DNA from 3 places in the Streptomyces sp. RG80 genome. Region 1 is predicted to be linked to each of the others. Evidence: riboswitches for the same ligand, from Rfam matches in the RefSeq annotation. Region 1 holds a riboswitch; each other region holds the start of a gene.
What was found. Region 1 has a riboswitch for cyclic di-AMP ahead of ABKA17_RS45400 (M23 family metallopeptidase). Riboswitches for the same ligand answer to the same signal wherever they lie in the genome.
Positions count from the first base shown of each region.

Region 2: linked by a shared signal. The riboswitch ahead of ABKA17_RS00895 (C40 family peptidase) and the one ahead of ABKA17_RS45400 (M23 family metallopeptidase) in region 1 are both predicted to bind cyclic di-AMP.
Region 3: linked by a shared signal. The riboswitch ahead of ABKA17_RS10755 (M23 family metallopeptidase) and the one ahead of ABKA17_RS45400 (M23 family metallopeptidase) in region 1 are both predicted to bind cyclic di-AMP.

Region 1 covers NZ_JBEAAJ010000020.1:21,452-24,694, reverse strand. The annotation lists gene ABKA17_RS45405 (PP2C family protein-serine/threonine phosphatase) at 1-1,023, shown strand, start outside; cyclic di-AMP (ydaO/yuaA leader) riboswitch at 1,257-1,415, shown strand; gene ABKA17_RS45400 (M23 family metallopeptidase) at 1,427-2,470, shown strand; gene ABKA17_RS45395 (aldo/keto reductase) at 2,613-3,243, shown strand, end outside.
Region 2 covers NZ_JBEAAJ010000001.1:178,907-182,149, reverse strand. The annotation lists gene ABKA17_RS00900 (ScyD/ScyE family protein) at 1-846, opposite strand, end outside; cyclic di-AMP (ydaO/yuaA leader) riboswitch at 1,131-1,288, shown strand; gene ABKA17_RS00895 (C40 family peptidase) at 1,297-2,451, shown strand; gene ABKA17_RS00890 (hypothetical protein) at 2,472-3,071, opposite strand; gene ABKA17_RS00885 (tellurite resistance/C4-dicarboxylate transporter family protein) at 3,195-3,243, shown strand, end outside.
Region 3 covers NZ_JBEAAJ010000003.1:121,558-124,800, forward strand. The annotation lists gene ABKA17_RS10750 (M16 family metallopeptidase) at 1-1,363, shown strand, start outside; cyclic di-AMP (ydaO/yuaA leader) riboswitch at 1,554-1,719, shown strand; gene ABKA17_RS10755 (M23 family metallopeptidase) at 1,732-2,496, shown strand; gene ABKA17_RS10760 (GntR family transcriptional regulator) at 2,684-3,243, shown strand, end outside.

The DNA.
Region 1 (3,243 bases):
CTGATCGTCGGCGGGATCGTCTACGACGTCCTGACCCCGCGCGCGTTCACCGCGATCCCCTTCTTCACCGCCGCCCCGCTGGTCGCCGCTCCCCTCTATCCGCTGGCCGGCACCGTGGTCACCGGGGCCGTGGCGCTGGCCGCCGCCTTCGCCGTCCACTTGCGGTTCGGCCTCCAGGTGGACGCCGATGCCCTCACCGAGGTGCTCACCGTGGCCACCGTCGCCGTGCTGGCCGCCCTCCTCAACCGGGTCGTGCGCCGCGGCGACCAGCGGCTCGCCTCCCAGCGCGTGATCGCCGAGGCCGCCCAGCGCGCGGTGCTGCCCGAGCCCGACGACCGGATCGGCGGCTTCGACATCGCGGTGCGCTACGAGGCGGCGCAGCAGGACGCCTTCATCGGCGGGGACCTGTACGCCGTGCAGGACAGCCCGCACGGGGTGCGCCTTGTGGTGGGGGACGTGCGCGGCAAGGGCATGGGCGCGGTGGCCGCCGTCGCCGTCGTCATCGGGGCGTTCCGGGAGGCCGCCGAGCAGGAGGCGAGCCTGGAGGCGGTCGCGGGGCGGCTGGAGCGGGCGCTGGCGCGGGAGGGCACGCGGCGCGAGGGGCCGGACGCCATCGAGGGGTTCACCACCGTCGTACTCGCCGAACTGCCGCACGGCGACGGGGTCGTACGGATCGTCAACCGGGGCCATCCGCCGCCGCTGCTGCTGTGTCCCGACGGCACCGTGCGGTCGTTGCCCGCCGCCGAGGCCGCGCTGCCGCTCGGCATGGGGGAGTTGGGGAACTGGCCCGACCGTGCCGAGGAGGCCGGCTTCCCGGGCGGGGCCACGCTGCTGCTGTACACCGACGGGCTCTCCGAGGCACGGGACCGGCACGGGGAGTTCTACGACCCGGCGGCGCGGCTCGCGGGACGCGCCTTCCGTGATCCGGGGGGACTGCTGTCCGCGCTCGCCGCGGAGGTACGGCGGCACACCGGGGGCGGCATGACGGACGACATGGCGCTGCTCGCCGTACGCCGACCGTGACATTGTCACGTGGGGTGATCGGGCGACCGCCCTCCGCATAACAACTGACATACCGTCAATACCTGTGGGGTCGCTGTGGCGGGGTCAACTCGCCCGTTTTTCACCGCTCATGGACCCGTACGTCCAGGCGAGAAAGGTTAATGATCAAGCGGAACAGCTTGGAATCCACACCCCGGGTCTATTAACGTTCGATAACGCAGCGCGGTCGTCCCAGCCGTCACAAGAGACGGCTCCGTGCTCACGCGCTTAATCCCGCAAGGGAGCCGGGGAACCATCAACCCTGGGGTGAATCGCGCCAATGCCGCCGTGGCAGCACGGTCGTTATACGCGCGTAGGAGACCTTCCTGCTCCGAACCCGTCAGCTAACCCGGTAGGCGAGAAGGAAGGAAAGGAGCACGCCCACGTGGCGTCAAACCGGCCTGCCCCCGAGGCCCCGTACGTGCCGAGCCAGCGCAGCACCGATGCCTTCGGCTACGGCAGCTACCACCACGACGAGGGCCCGCAGGAGGTCTGGAATCCCACCGAGGACTCCGTCCGACCGGCACGCGGCAAGCACCGGGTCGCCAAGCAGCGCAACGGTGGCTTCGCCCGCAGCTCCACTGTTCTGGGCGTCGGTGTCATAGCCGCCGTCGGCGGGGCCGGCATGGCCAGCGCCAACACCGGCAAGCCGCCGGTCTCCATCTCGATGCCCGACATGCCCTCCGTGGGCGGTGTCTTCGGCGGTGACGACGAGGCCCCCCAGGGCTCCACCACCCCGCTGAGCAGCCTCGCCACCGTCTCCACTGCTACGGAGACCGTCGAGAGCGGCACCTCGGGCGCCGGTGAGTCGCTGCGCAACCGGATCATGGCGCAGGCCGAGAGCCAGCAGACCCAGGTCGACAGCAAGGCGCGGCTCGCCACCCAGACCGCCGTCGCCGACGAGGCCGCGAAGGCCGAGGCCGCCGCGCTGAAGAAGGCCGCGGACGACGCCGCCGAGGCGAAGAAGAAGGCGGAGGCGGAGGCCGAGAAGGCCGCCGAGGCCAAGCGCCTCGCCGAGCTGGCCAAGCAGTACACGCTGCCGACCTCCTCGTACACGATCACCTCCACGTTCATGCAGGCCGGCTCCCTGTGGTCCTCCGGCTACCACACGGGTCTCGACTTCGCCGCTCCCACGGGCACGCTCATCAAGGCGGTCCACAGCGGCACCATCACGCAGGCGGGCTGGGACGGCTCGTACGGCTACAAGACCGTCCTCACCCTCGACGACGGCACGGAGCTGTGGTTCGCCCACCAGTCGTCGATCAGCGTGAGCGTGGGTCAGAAGGTCGGCACCGGCGATGTGATCGGGCGCGTGGGCGCGACCGGCAACGTCACGGGCGCGCACCTGCACCTGGAGGTCCACCCCGACGGCTCGTCCAGCGGGATCGACCCGATGGCGTGGCTGCGGAGCAAGGGGCTCACGCCCTGAGGTTTCTTGATCCACCGGCGGCCCTGACGCACACCCCCCGACGTCAGGGCCGCCGGTTTTGCGTTTCCGGCACTTCCCGCGTTTACAAGAACTTTGCGGCCGTTCCGGAAGAGCGCCCTCCGTGCGGGCGTTGGCCCCGTACATGACTTCTCTTCGCAAGCTGGGCACGTCCGACCTCGAGGTCTTCCCGCTCTCCCTCGGCGGCAACGTCTTCGGCTGGACCGCCGACGAGGCGCAGTCCTTCGCCGTCCTCGACGCCTACGCGGCCGCGGGCGGCAACTTCGTCGACACCGCCGACTCCTACTCGGCCTGGGTCGAGGGCAACGCCGGCGGCGAGTCCGAGACCATCATCGGCAGGTGGGTGAAGGCGCGGGGCAACCGCGACGACGTCGTGATCGCCACGAAGGTCAGCCAGCACCCCGACTTCCCCGGCCTGACGGCCGCGAACATCAAGGCGGCGGCGGACGCCTCCCTGCGCCGCCTCGACACCGACCACATCGACCTCTACTACACCCACTTCGACAAGCCCGAGGTGCCGGTCGAGGAGATCATCGGCGCGCTCGACGAGCTGGTGAAGGCGGGCAAGGTCCGGCACATCGCCGCCTCCAACATCTCCGCCGAGCGCCTGGAGGCCTCCCTCGCCTTCTCCGAGCGCGAGGGACTGGCCCGGTACGTGGCGCTCCAGCCGCACTACAACCTGGTCTCGCGCGAGACGTACGAGGGTGAGCTCCAGGACCTGGCCGAGCGGACCGGCCTGGCCGCGGTGCCGTACT
Region 2 (3,243 bases), on a different contig from region 1:
GAAGCCCGACTTCCAGCCGAGGATCCGGCCGGTCCGGGGGTCGACCTTCCACACGCGCGCCGTGGGCTTCTGGGCCTCGCCGTTCAGCTCGCCGACGTAGAGGTTGCCGTCGGGGCCGAGCGCCAGGGACGTGGGGACGGACTGGTTGCGGTCATGGTCCGGGAAGACCGTGAAGGGGCGCGCCTTGCCCTTGGGTGACACGACGACCAGGTCGTTGCCCGCCGCGTCGGCGACGATCCGGCGGCCGTCCGGGAGCGCGAGGACGGCGTACGGGTTGGACTCGACGGAGGCCTTGTGCGGGTTGTACCGGAACTCGACGGCCGAGATGTCGGCGGCGATCCTCGCCTTGTCGTGGCCGCCGCCGGGGTCGATGCGCAGCAGCTTGCCGAGCTTGTTCCAGGGTGGTGTCGTCGGGACGCCGGCCTCCGGCGGGGCGTAGGTCTCGACGCCCCAGAGCTCGCCGTGGAGGGCGGAGACGCCGTCCAGGCCGGTCGCGAAACCGCCGTCGGGGGCGGCGCCCGAGGGCAGGCCCTGCACGACCCGGTGGTGCTGCCACGCGCCCTGGGCCCAGTAGATCCTGGTGACGGCGGAGGAGAGGCCGACGCAGGTCTCGCCTTCGGGTCCCTCGCCGATGCACTTCTTGCCGCCGCGGCCGGCCTCGGCGACGTACAGCTGCCCGGTGTCGTGGTCGTAGGAGAGCTGGCGTGGGTTGTCGAGGCCGGTCGCGATCACGCGGACGACCGGCTTTCCGCCGCCGTGGCCGCCCGAGGCGGTCGCCGGGGCGAGGCCCGCGGTGGCGACGAGCGCGACTCCTGTGGCGACGACGAACGATGTGCGCTTCCTCATGGCCGAACCCCCTGTGCCCTTCGTGCGCCACGGCACCCGACCGCGGCTCGGCTGGAAGTTAGCGTCCGGAAGCGGGCGGACGTCGTCACTCCGCCCAAAATACGTACAACTCCTGGCAGATCACTCCGTATTGGCCACGGTCGGCTACGTCCTGACCTAAGGTCACGAAAATGTATCGGGCATATCGAACATCAACCTTCACAGGGGCCACACGCGTTGGCTACCGTGCCGGAAGGCCGTACGACCCCCACCGGCGAACATCGCCGGGCCGCGCGGCCTCCGCCGAGTCCGGTGCGCCCGTCCAGGCAGCCGGAGCCGGGGACCCACACCGACCTGGGGTGAATCGGCCCAACTCCCCTCCGGGGAACGGCCGTAGGGCACACCTTCCGAAGCACCCGCCCGAACCCGACAGCTAACTCGGTAGGCGGAGCATGGAAGGAGTCGCCAACCTTGGCGTCGCACCGCAAGTCGCCTCCCGCTGGTACGCGCGTGGCAGGTATACGCACCCCCGCTCTGGCCACGGCCGCCCTCACCTCCGTGGCGTTGCTCTCCCAGACGGCCACCGCGGCCCCCTCGACCGACGACAAGCCGAGCATCGAGGAGGTCGAGAAGAAGGTCGACGACCTCTACCGCCAGGCGGAGTCGGCGACCGAGAAGTACAACGCGACCAAGGAGAAGACCGCCAAGCAGCGCAAGGAGGTCGACACCCTCCTCGACGACGTCGCCAAGCGCACCCAGAAGCTCAACGAGGCCCGCGAGGAGCTCGGTTCCTTCGCCGCGGCCCAGTACCGCACCGGCGCCTCCGCGCCCGACACGGCGACCTTCCTGCTCGCGGACTCCCCGCAGGACTACTTCGACCAGACGCAGCTGATGGGCCGTATGACGTCCCGTCAGAAGGACGCGGTCGACGACTACGTCACCGAGCAGTCCGCGACGATGAAGAAGCGGCAGGAGGCCACCCAGAGCCTCGAGACGCTCACCGACTCGCAGAGCGACCTCAAGACCGCCAAGGCCACCGTCCAGCAGAAGCTGTCCGACGCGCGCGAGCTGCTGTCGAAGCTGACCGCGGAGGAGAAGGCGCGGCTCGCGGCGATCGAGAAGGAGAAGCAGGAGGAGGCCGCCCGCAAGGCCGCGGAACTGGCCAAGCAGCAGGCCGCCGAGGACAAGGCGGCTCAGGAGGCGGCCGCCGCCCAGGAGTCGACCAGCGGCTCGTCGTCGTCCTCCCAGGCCACGGACTCCTCGTACGCCACCAAGGCCGAGAAGGCGCTCGCCTTCGCCCGCTCACAGGTCGGCAAGCCGTACGTCTGGGGCGCCACCGGCCCCGACTCCTACGACTGCTCCGGCCTCACCCAGGCCGCCTGGAACGCCGCCGGCATCACCCTCCCGCGCACCACCTACGACCAGGTGAACTTCGGCGCCACGGTCACCCTCGCCAACGCCCGCCCCGGCGACCTCGTCTTCTTCTACGACGACGTCACCCACGTCGGCCTCTACATCGGCAACGGCATGATGATCCACGCGCCGAAGCCGGGGGCGTACGTGCGCGAGGAGTCGATCTACTACGACGGTGAGTCGGCGATCCACAGCGTGGTGCGGCCGGCCTGACGCGCCGCAGGGCCCTGGCGTCAGTGACCTCCGCGGTTCTCGACACAGGGCCCCTCACCGGGCTGGGGCTCGGCGTAGACGCCGTGCACCTCGCCGGTCAGCTCGTCCTTCGTCACTCGTCCGGAGACGCACACGACGCCCGTGTAGACGGCGTAGAAGCCGTTCCCGACGGACAGCCCGTGCTTCTCGCCGCAGCCGACACGGGCCAGCGCCGCCTTCACGCGCGCGTCGCTGAAGCCGCCGTACTCCCCCGACCCGCCTTCCTTCCGGACCTTCGCCAGCTCCGCGAGGATGAGTTCCGCCGACGCCTGGCCGCTGGCCCGCTGCTCGGCGCTCAGGGAGGCCTGCATGCGGTACGCGTGGTTGTCGGCGTAGTTCGGGGGCTGGTCGAGGTTCTCCTCCGGCCGGACCGTGCCGGTGCGGGGACTCGGATAGGACGGCACCGGGGCGGGCGTCCGGGCGGCCTGTGCGCACTTGGGCGGGGGCGCGTAGGAGGGCGAGGGAGCTGTCGACTGCGCGGACGGCGCGGACTCCGCCCGCGCACCACCCTTCTGGCTTCCGCACGCGGTCAGGGTGATCGCGAGGAGGGCGGCCGCTGCGGCTGATCGCCTGAGGAGCATGGGCAGAGTGTTCCGGCCCGGCACGGTGGTTGTCATGAGCGGAACTACTCAGATGGAGGCCATCTCCACGCACGCGCGCGTGCCCTGCCCCCGCCCTCCTCCCGCGCTCCCTAGCATCGCCTCATGCCCGGACCCTCCCCGCTCCGCGCCTGGTGGGCGCAGCGTCCGCCGG
Region 3 (3,243 bases), on a different contig from region 1:
CCACCCCCAGCCGCAGGCGGGCGAGGCGCGGCCATGGGCCTTCCCGGCCCCCGAGCGCGGCACGCTCGACAACGGCCTCACCGTCCTGCGCTGCCACCGTCCCGGCCAGCAGGTCGTCGCCGTCGAGGTCCTCCTGGACGCCCCGCTGGACGCCGAGCCGGCCGGCCTCGACGGTGTGGCCACGATCATGGCGCGGGCCTTCTCGGAGGGCACCGACAAGCACACCGCCGAGGAGTTCGCCGCCGAGCTGGAGCGCTGCGGCGCCACCCTCGACGCGCACGCCGACCATCCCGGCGTACGGCTGAGCCTGGAGGTCCCGGTCTCCCGCCTGCCCAAGGCGCTCGGTCTGCTGGCCGACGCGCTCAGGGCGCCCGCGTTCGCGGACAGCGAGGTCGAGCGGCTGGTCACCAACCGGCTCGACGAGATCCCGCACGAGCTGGCCAACCCCTCCCGCCGGGCCGCCAAGGAGCTCTCCAGGACCCTGTTCCCGGCGGACCTGCGCATGTCCCGCCCGCGCCAGGGCACCGAGGACACCGTCCGGAACATCGACTCGGCGGCCGTACGCGCCTTCTACGAGAAGCACGTGCGCCCCGCCACCGGCACCGTCGTGGTCGTCGGCGACCTCACCGGCACCGACCTCGACGAGCTGCTCGGCGACACCCTCGGCTCGTGGACCGGCTCCTCGGCCGAGCCGAGGCCGGTGCCGCCGATCACCGCCGACGACACCGGCCGGGTCGTCATCGTGGACCGCCCCGGCGCCGTGCAGACGCAGCTGCTGATCGGCCGGATCGGCGCCGACCGGCACGACCGCGTGTGGCCCGCGCAGGTGCTCGGCACGTACTGCCTCGGCGGCACCCTCACCTCCCGCCTGGACCGTGTCCTGCGCGAGGAGAAGGGCTACACCTACGGCGTGCGCTCGTTCGGGCAGGTCCTCAGGTCCGGCCCCGAAGGCACCGGCGCCGCGATGCTCGCCATCAGCGGTTCCGTGGACACCCCCAACACCGGTCCCGCCCTGGACGACCTGTGGAAGGTGCTGCGCACCCTCGCCGCGGAGGGGCTCACCGACGCCGAGCGCGACGTCGCGGTGCAGAACCTGGTCGGGGTGGCCCCGCTGAAGTACGAGACGGCGGCGGCCGTCGCGAGCACGCTGGCCGACCAGGTCGAGCAGCACCTGCCCGACGACTACCAGGCCACCCTGTACCGGCAGCTCGCCGCCACCGGCACCGTGGAGGCCACCGCGGCCGCCGTCAACGCCTTCCCGGTGGACCGTCTGGTGACGATCCTGGTCGGCGACGCGTCCGCCATCAGGGAGCCCGTGGAGGCCCTCGGCATCGGCGAAGTGACGGTCGTGACCGCCGAGTAGAGGCACGCGCGTGGAGGGGCCCTGGTGACTGAAGCGTCACCAGGGCCCCTTAATGTCCGAATTGAAGGCTGGTTGCCTGTTTGCCCTGTGGGATGCGCTACAAAAACCCTGATCCGTTTGGGGATTGAAAGTCGCCCCGCATAGCTTCGTCCGGGCTGTTCGTCAGGCAGTGCGCCGCGCCCGCGGCACCGGACAGTCATCGCCGAGTCCCCGTACGGCGCGAGCCAGGGGAGCCGGGGACCCATCCGTAGTCCCTGGGGTGAATCGGACGCCCGCGCGTCATGCGAGGGGGTCCGTAGGAGACCTTCCTGCTCCGAACCCGTCAGCTAACCCGGTAGGCGAGAGGGAAGGAAAGGACCAGCCACTACATGGCGTTCACGCGCCCCACCGGGAAGCATCGCGCCCCGAGCCGGATGAAGCGCAGCACCGTTCGCGTGGCGGGCGTCGCGGCCCTCACCACCACCGGCGTCATCGGCACCCTCGCCGCCCCGGCCCTCGCCGCGGAGCCCGCGGCCGAGCAGACCGGACTCACCCCGGTCATCACCATCGGCGATTCGGTCGCCGCCCAGATCGACGCCCAGGCCGAGGCCCAGCAGCAGGCGGCCCTGGAGGCCGCGCAGCAGAAGGCCGAGGAGGAGGCGCGCAAGAAGGCCGCCGCCAAGGCCAAGAAGGAGCGCGAGGCCAAGGAGCGCGCCGCCCGCGCGGCCGCCGAGCGCAAGCGCCTCAACACCTTCGTCTCCCCGATCTCGGGCTCGTACATCTCCACCGGCTACAAGGCCGGCGGCGCCGTCTGGTCCTCCGGCAGCCACACCGGCGTCGACTTCCACGCCGCCAGCGGCACCTCCGTGCGCTCGGTCGGCTCCGGCACGGTCGTGGAGGCCGGCTGGGGCGGGTCCTACGGCAACAACGTCGTGATCAAGATGAACGACGGCACGTACACCCAGTACGGGCATCTGTCGTCCATCGGTGTCTCGGTGGGCCAGACGGTCACCCCGGGCCAGCAGATCGGCCTGTCCGGCGCGACCGGCAACGTCACCGGGCCGCATCTGCACTTCGAGGCCCGCACGACCGCGGAGTACGGCTCGGACATCGACCCCGTCGCCTACCTGCGCTCGCACGGCGTGAACGTCTGACGACGGACCGCGAGACCTCTTCGAAACCCCGGCTCACGAGCCGGGGTTTCGTCGTTTCTGTCGCGTTGCTGTCCAAAAAATATCCATGGATTCCGGCCCGCCATCGGAAATTCCCGCTCTTTGCAATAGAGTCACTGAACACACGTCAATCGTCGACGTTTCACGGGGATTAAAGCGGAGGTCGGTCATGCGTATTCCGGCGCACTCGGTATGCACCGCGATCAGGGACGACATCGTCGCCGGTGTCTACGAGCGCGGCAGCCGCCTCACCGAGGAACTCCTCGCCCGCCGCTACGGCGTCTCCCGCGTCCCCGTCCGGGAGGCCCTGCGCACGCTGGAGGCCGAGGGCTTCGTGGTGACCCGGCGGCACGCGGGCGCGTGCGTGGCCGAACCCACCGAGCAGGAGGCCGCCGACCTGCTGGAGATGCGCATGCTCCTGGAGCCGCTCGGCGCCTCCCGGGCCGCCCAGCGGCGTACCGAGGCGCACCTCAAGGTGCTGCGCGGACTGGTCAGGCTAGGCCAGGAGCGGGCCAGACGGGGCAACAGCGACGACCTGCGGTCTCTGGGCGGCTGGTTCCACGAGACGCTCGCCCAGGCCTCCGGCAGCCCCGCGCTCGCCTCGATGCTGACCCAGCTGCGGCACAAGATCTCCTGGATGTACGCCGTGGACGCGCCGGCCGACCCCGTCGAGTCCTGGGCGGAGCACGGTGCGATCGTCGACGCGGTGGCCCGCGGCGACGGCGACCG